2 regions of the Nonomuraea sp. NPDC049480 genome follow, and region 2 is predicted to be linked to the other one. Evidence: riboswitches for the same ligand, from Rfam matches in the RefSeq annotation. Region 2 holds a riboswitch; the other holds the start of a gene.
What was found. A riboswitch is a leader RNA that binds a small molecule or an ion and turns the genes downstream of it on or off. The one in region 2 is predicted to bind glycine.
Positions count from the first base shown of each region.

Region 1: another riboswitch for glycine. It lies ahead of gcvT (glycine cleavage system aminomethyltransferase GcvT); the one in region 2 lies ahead of gcvP (aminomethyl-transferring glycine dehydrogenase).

Region 1 is NZ_JBITMD010000001.1:177,275-180,647, reverse strand. It holds gene ACIBX3_RS00860 (L-serine ammonia-lyase) at 1-181, opposite strand, end outside; gene gcvH (glycine cleavage system protein GcvH) at 239-628, opposite strand; gene gcvT (glycine cleavage system aminomethyltransferase GcvT) at 625-1,710, opposite strand; glycine riboswitch at 1,745-1,843, opposite strand; glycine riboswitch at 1,934-2,031, opposite strand; gene ACIBX3_RS00845 (hypothetical protein) at 2,125-2,982, shown strand; gene ACIBX3_RS00840 (gamma-glutamyl-gamma-aminobutyrate hydrolase family protein) at 2,984-3,373, opposite strand, start outside.
Region 2 is NZ_JBITMD010000006.1:338,229-341,601, reverse strand. It holds gene gcvP (aminomethyl-transferring glycine dehydrogenase) at 1-1,777, opposite strand, end outside; glycine riboswitch at 1,959-2,058, opposite strand; gene ACIBX3_RS20150 (MerR family transcriptional regulator) at 2,347-2,967, opposite strand; gene ACIBX3_RS20145 (bifunctional nuclease family protein) at 3,115-3,373, opposite strand, start outside.

The DNA.
Region 1 (3,373 bases), on a different contig from region 2:
GGCCCTTGCCGGTGAGGCCGAGGGAGCCGTACAGGATCGCCTCGACGCGCGCCACGCGCGGCAGGAGGCCGTCGTCGTGCAGGCCACGGGCGAACTTGTGCGCGGCCGCCATCGGGCCGCCCGTGTGGGAGCTGGAGGGGCCGATGCCTATTTTGAAGAGGTCGAAGACGCTGATCGCCATTGATGTGCGCCCTTCATCGCAAGGCCGGGGCCCGGTGCCGGGCCCCGGCGGGAATCTTTAGGACTCGCCGGAGGTGAGCGCCTTGTACTCCTCGGCGGACAGCAGGTCCTCCGGGTCACCTTCCATACGGACGCGGAACATCCAGCCCTCGCCGTACGGGTCGCTGTTGACGATCGACGGGTCGTCCGCGACGGTCTGGTTGACCTCGACGATCTCACCGCCGACCGGCGTGTAGATCTCGCTCACGGACTTGGTGGACTCCACCTCGCCGATGGAGTCGCCGGCCTCGACGACCGAACCGACCTCGGGGAGCTGCACGAAGACGACGTCACCAAGGGCCTCGGCGGCGTAGTCGGTGATGCCGACGGTCACGGTCAGCCCGTCGTCGACCCCGGCCACCCACTCGTGCTCCTTGGTGTAGCTCAGCTCGTCAGGGATGTTGCTCACTTCTTCCTCCTGTAAAAGGGCAGCTCAACCAGGTCCATAGGTTCATGGCTGCCCCGGATGTCCACAGCCAGGCCTGCTTCGACGCCGGTGTCGACGTAGGCCATCGCGATGGGCTTGCCCAGGGTCTGGGAAGGCGCACCGCTGGTGACCTCGCCGACGACGGCGCCGTCTTTGGTGACCGGGTAACCGTGGCGCGGCACCCGGCGGCCCTGCGCGACCAGGCCGACGAGGCGGCGCCGCGGCGTGTCGTCCTTGACCGCCTCGAGCGCCGACTTGCCGACGAAGTCGCCGGGCTTGTCGAATTTCACCACTCTGCCCAGTCCCGCGTCGAACGGAGTGAGTTCGGCGGTGAGCTCGTTGCCGTACAGCGGCATGCCGGCCTCCAGCCGGAGCGTGTCGCGGGCGGACAGGCCCGCGGGCTTGAGGCCGTACGGCTCGCCGGCCGCCATGAGGGCGTTCCAGAGGGGCACCGCGTCCTGGTTGGCGACGAAGAGCTCGAAGCCGTCCTCGCCGGTGTAGCCGGTGCGGGCGATGAGCGCCTGCCGGCCGTCCACCAGGCCGGGGAGACCCGTGTAGTACTTCAGCCCGCCGAGGTCGGCGTCGGTGAGCGTGGCGAGGATCTCCTGGGAGCGCGGCCCCTGGACGGCGATGAGCGCGTACTGGTCGGAGCGATCTTCGACGACCGCGTTGTACGCCTTCACGCGATTTTTTAGCTCATTTCCGACCATCTCGTAGTTCGAGGCGTTCGCCACCACCATGAACTCCTCGTCCCCGAGCCGGTAGACGATGAGGTCGTCGAGCACCCCGCCCCGCTCGTTCACGATCATGGTGTATCTGGCCCGTCCGGGCACCAGCGCCGACAGGTGGCCGACCAGCGCGTAGTCCAGCGCCTCCCCGGCCTGCGGCCCCGTCAGGAAGATCTCGCCCATGTGCGAGAGGTCGAACAGCCCGGCCGCCCCGCGGACGGCGTTGTGCTCCGCGGACTCGCTGCCGTACCGCAGGGGCATGAGCCACCCCGCGAAGTCGGTGAGCGTGGCGCCGAGGCTCTCGTGAACGTCTCGTAGCGGTGTCGGTCGGGACATTTGTCGCACCTCAGGACAGGGTCGGATGCCAGCATCCTCCCCCTCTGTCATCGATGCCTGAGAGCTTCGCCCGAGTTTTGCCGGACTTTCACCTTCGGCGAGGCCCACGGGCCTGCTTTCCAGAGGACACCTTCGAACAAGAAACCCGGCTCAGGCGGACTGTCGCCCTACCGTCGTGTGCGGCACGACCGTAGCGGCAGTCCACTCGGCAGATTTCTCATTCGACGTCCGTGCGGTCCTTTGCCTTGAGAGGTTCGCGGGGAGGGCTTGCTCCTTCAGGGACCCTGACCGGCTGTCAGAGTGCTCTCCCGCACGGTTTCGTCGGTGATGTCCGTCAGCCTAGTGCCGACATGGGCGTCTTGTCGCGTGCGGATCTTCCATGAACCGCTCGGGGAACTATGACGTCGATAGGGTATGAATCGGCGAACAGCGGCTCTCGGCCTGGCGGCCGCCCTGACGGTCACGTCCTGCGGCACCCAGGAGGCCGCTTCCCCCGCGCCGCCACCTCGCTACGAGGCGAGCCTGACGGTGCTCGAAGGCGGTGGGCACGGGCCGCAGCTGTGCGGGACGGTCCAGACGTCGGACCCGCCGCAGTGCGGTGGCCCTGATGTCGTCGGCTGGGACTGGAGCAAGGTGGAGCACGAGTCGCGGGCGGGTGTGAAGTGGGGCTCGTACCGGGTCGTCGGCACCTGGGACGGAGCCAGGCTGACGCTGACGGAGCCGCCGGGGGCGCCGGTGAAGGGCCAGGAGCAGCCTACGGGCGAGGACGGCTTCGCGAGCCCGTGTCCCGAGCCCGCGGGCGGCTGGCGACCCGTCGATCCCGCCAAGGCCACGCTGAAGGCCATGGAGAAGGCGATCGCGCGGGCCGGCACGGTCGCGGAGTTCGCCGGAGCGTGGCTCGACCAGAACTACCCCGGCCCGCCTCCGACGACCCGTGAGGAGATGGAGAAGCAGGGCAACGACCCGAAGCGGCTGGTGCTGAACCTCAAGTTCACCGGCGATCTGGCGGACCGCGAGGAGTGGATTCGCGAAGTGTGGGGCGGCGCGCTGTGCATCAGCGGCGCGCAACGGAGCGAGGGCGAGTTGCAGAAGACCCAGGAACAGGTCGTCAAGGACGTGGGCGACGGGTTCCTCTCGGCGTCGTCCAGCGTGACGCGGAACCGGGTGGAAGTGGAGGTCTGGCTGGCGACCGACGACCTGCGCCGCAGGACGGACGAGAAATACGGCAAGGGCGTCGTGGTGTTCGACAGCGTGCTGAAGCCGGTCGGATAGCTCAGCAGGCTGCCACGAGGGCCTCGAAGAGGGCGCAGTCCTCGGCCGCCTCCGGGTGCCACTGGACGGCCATCGTGAACGGTCCGGCGTCCAGCTCCACCGCCTCGATCGTGCCGTCCTCGGCGGTGGCGGAGACCGTGAGTCCGTCGGCGAGGCGGTCGACGGCCTGGTGGTGGTAGTGCGGGACCGTCACCGGTTCCGTGCCCAGCGTCTTGGCCAGGCGGGTGCCGGGCACGGGGATGACGGGCAGCGGGCCGAAGCGGCCGGGCGCGGGGGCGTGGCCCGCGTGCCCGACCACGTCGGGGAGGTGCTGGTGCAGCGTGCCGCCGAGGGCGACGTTGAGCACCTGCAGGCCGCGGCAGATCCCCAGGTAGGGCAGCTCGGCGTCGAG
Region 2 (3,373 bases):
CGTTGGTGCCGTGGGCGGAGGACGGGATGAGGCAGACGTCGCGGCCGGTCTGGCCGCCCGCGCGGTGGTAGGCGCGGATGGCCAGCAGCCCGGCGAACTCGCCCTGCGAGCCGGCGTTCGGCTGCAGCGACACCGTGTCGTAGCCGGTGATCTCGGCCAGCCAGCGCTCCAGCGTGCCGATCAGCTCCAGGTAGCCCCCGGCCTGCGCGTCGGGCGCGTACGGGTGGATCGCCGCGAACTCGGGCCAGGTGATCGGCTCCATCTCGGTGCTGGCGTTGAGCTTCATCGTGCAGGAGCCGAGCGGGATCATCGACCTGTCCAGCGCGATGTCCTTGTCCTGCAACCTGCGCAGGTAGCGCAGCATCGCGGTCTCGGAGCGGTGGCTGTGGAAGACCGGGTGGGTGAGGTATGCCGACTCGCGCAGCAGCGAGGCGGGCAGCGCGTCGGCCGCGCCCTCCGGGTCCGCGGCCGGAACCCCGAACGCCTCCTGCACCGCGGCCACCTCGGCGGCTCCGGTCTTCTCGTCGCAGGAGATCGAGACGTGGTCGTCGTCGGCCCGCCAGAGGTTGATCCCGCGCTCGGCGGCCGCGGCGACCACCTCGGCGGCCCTGCCCGGCACGCGGACGAGGACCGTGTCGAAGAACTCGGCGTGTACGACCTCCAGGCCGGCCCGGCGCAGGCCACCGGCGATGGCGACGGCGTGCCGGTGCACCCCGCGGGCGATGCGGCGCAGCCCGTCGGGGCCGTGGTAGACGGCGTACATGCCCGCGATGACGGCGAGCAGGACCTGCGCGGTGCAGATGTTGCTGGTGGCCTTCTCCCGGCGGATGTGCTGCTCGCGGGTCTGCAGGGCCAGCCGGTAGGCGGGGGCGCCGTCGGCGTCCACGGACACGCCCACGAGCCGCCCGGGCAGCTGCCGCTGCAGGCCCTCGCGTACGGACATGTAGGCCGCGTGCGGCCCGCCGAACCCGAACGGCACGCCGAAGCGCTGCGAGGTGCCGATCGCGATGTCGGCGCCCAGCTCGCCCGGCGCGGCCACGAGCGTGAGGGCCAGCAGGTCGGCCGCGGCCACGACCAGCGCGCCCGCCTCGTGCGCGGCGGCGGCCACGGCGCGGAAGTCGCGCAGCCGCCCGGAGGCCCCCGGGTACTGGACGAGCACGCCGAAGCACTCGGGCAGCTCGCCGTCGAGCGAGTGCTCCACGAGCGTGATGCCGAGCGGCTCGGCCCTGGTGGCCAGCACGCGCTTGGTCTGGGGCAGCGCGTCGGCGTCGATCACGAACACGTCGCTCTTGGACTTGCCGGCGCGGCGGGCCAGCGTCATGGCCTCGGCGGCGGCCGTGCCCTCGTCGAGGAGGGAGGCGCCGGCGACGGGCAGGCCGGTGAGGTCGGAGACGACCGTCTGGAAGTTCAGCAGCGCCTCGAGCCGGCCCTGTGAGATCTCCGGCTGATACGGCGTGTACGCGGTGTACCAGCCCGGGTTCTCCAGCAGGTTGCGGCGGATGACCGCGGGCGTGATCGTGTCGTGGTAGCCCAGGCCGATCATCGAGGTGAGCACCCGGTTGCGATCGGCCAGGGCGCGCAGCTCGGCGATCGCCTCGGTCTCGCTCGCGGCGGCGGGCAGCTTGAGCCGGTCCTTGGCCCTGATCGCCTCGGGGACGGCCACGGCCACCAGGTCGGCCACGGACTCGAAGCCGACGACCTCCAGCATGCGCTGCTGCTCGGACTCCGAGGGGCCGATGTGCCGGGTGGAGAACGGCGGAGCTGACAGGTCGGTCATGGAGGTGCCTCCCGAAGGTATGGAGACCGGCGCCAGGGCGCGGGCGAGTGCCGGATCTCCCCCTCTGTCAGCGCGGCCCCATGATGGGTGCGGTGCCGCGACCTGAGAGCTTCACCCCCGGGCGGGGGCTTGCACCGTCGGTGAGGCACGCCTGGCGGGCGCGCCTGCTTTCCAGAGTTGCCTCGCCCGAGCGGTACAGGGTGCCTGAGAGATTCCGGGGAGGGTTGCTCCTTCGGCGCCCAGGGGCCCGAAGGCCCCGGGGACTCTCCCGCACGGGGTCGCAAGCTTTGCTTGTCCTAGATTACAACCCTCACCGATGACAACCCTCGCCGGTCTCCATAAGCGTCTTCGGTTCTCTGTCGTTTACCTGAGCAAAACGGACATCGGCGTAGTCTCGTCGCACCCCGCGCCAAGGCCGGCGGCGACCCGGCAAGGCCGGGCGGGCACCTGGTTGTGACAGAAAGTCATCCCGCCATTACCATCGGTCGTCACTCATCCAACGGCAGGACGCCGACAACAGTTCTGCCGTTGACCATCGTCTGGCATGGCCAACGCTCGGGCGGCTGTTCCTACCCTATGCGCCGGGCGCGTCGGCGCCTTGCGAGTTCGTCAGCGGGGTGGTCGGCCGGGACGGTGTCCTCGACCGCCGCTCTTTCCCCCGGCAGCTCCGCGAGGGATCCCTCGACCTCGCGCCAGACCCGGCCGAGCGCGATCCCGAACACGCCCTGGCCGCCCTGGAGCAGGTCGATCACCTCGTCGGCCGAGGTGCACTCGTAGACGCTGACGCCGTCGCTCATGAGCGTGATCTGGGCGAGGTCGGCGACCCCGCGATCGCGCAGGTGCTGCACGGCCGTGCGGATCTGCTGCAGCGACACCCCGGTGTCGAGGAGCCGCTTGACGACCTTGAGCACCAGGATGTCGCGGAAGCTGTAGAGCCGCTGGGAGCCCGAGCCTTGCGCTGCCCTTATCGTGGGCTCCACCAGGCCTGTACGCGCCCAGTAGTCGAGCTGCCTGTAGGTGATGCCGGCCGCCGCGCAGGCCGTGGGCCCGCGGTACCCGATGTCGTCCGGCAACGCCGCCGGCTGCTCGTCGAAGAGCAGGCCCTGCTCCCCGGCACGCTGCCGCGCGTCCTCGCGCCGCACCGGATCTTCCTGGCCGGCCGTCTTTCCCTCGCCGCTGCTGACCGCCACGCGGACCTCCGGCTTTCTCTCATCCCGCGGCCTGATCTGGGGGTTCATAAAGGGCGACCACGGGTTTCACTTGCACCGTAGGACCGTGACCATGCTCAGTCAACGATCCGGCTCGGCGCGTCGTGAAGCGTAAATGCACCGAAATACCTACCCCGCCCTGCCGAAGTCCTCGGGAGTGATCGTGTCAAGGAACTCCCTGAACTTCTCCACCTCGTCCTCCTGGTCGTCCGGGATGACCACGCCGGCCTCCTGGACCACCTCCTCGCTGGCGAAGATGCGGGCTCCGGTGCGCAGCGCGAGCGCGATCGAGTCCGACGGCCGCGCGCTCACCTCCACGCCGTTGGAGAACACCAGGTCGGCGAAGAAGATGCCGTCGCGCAGAGCGACGATGTTGACCGCCCGCAGG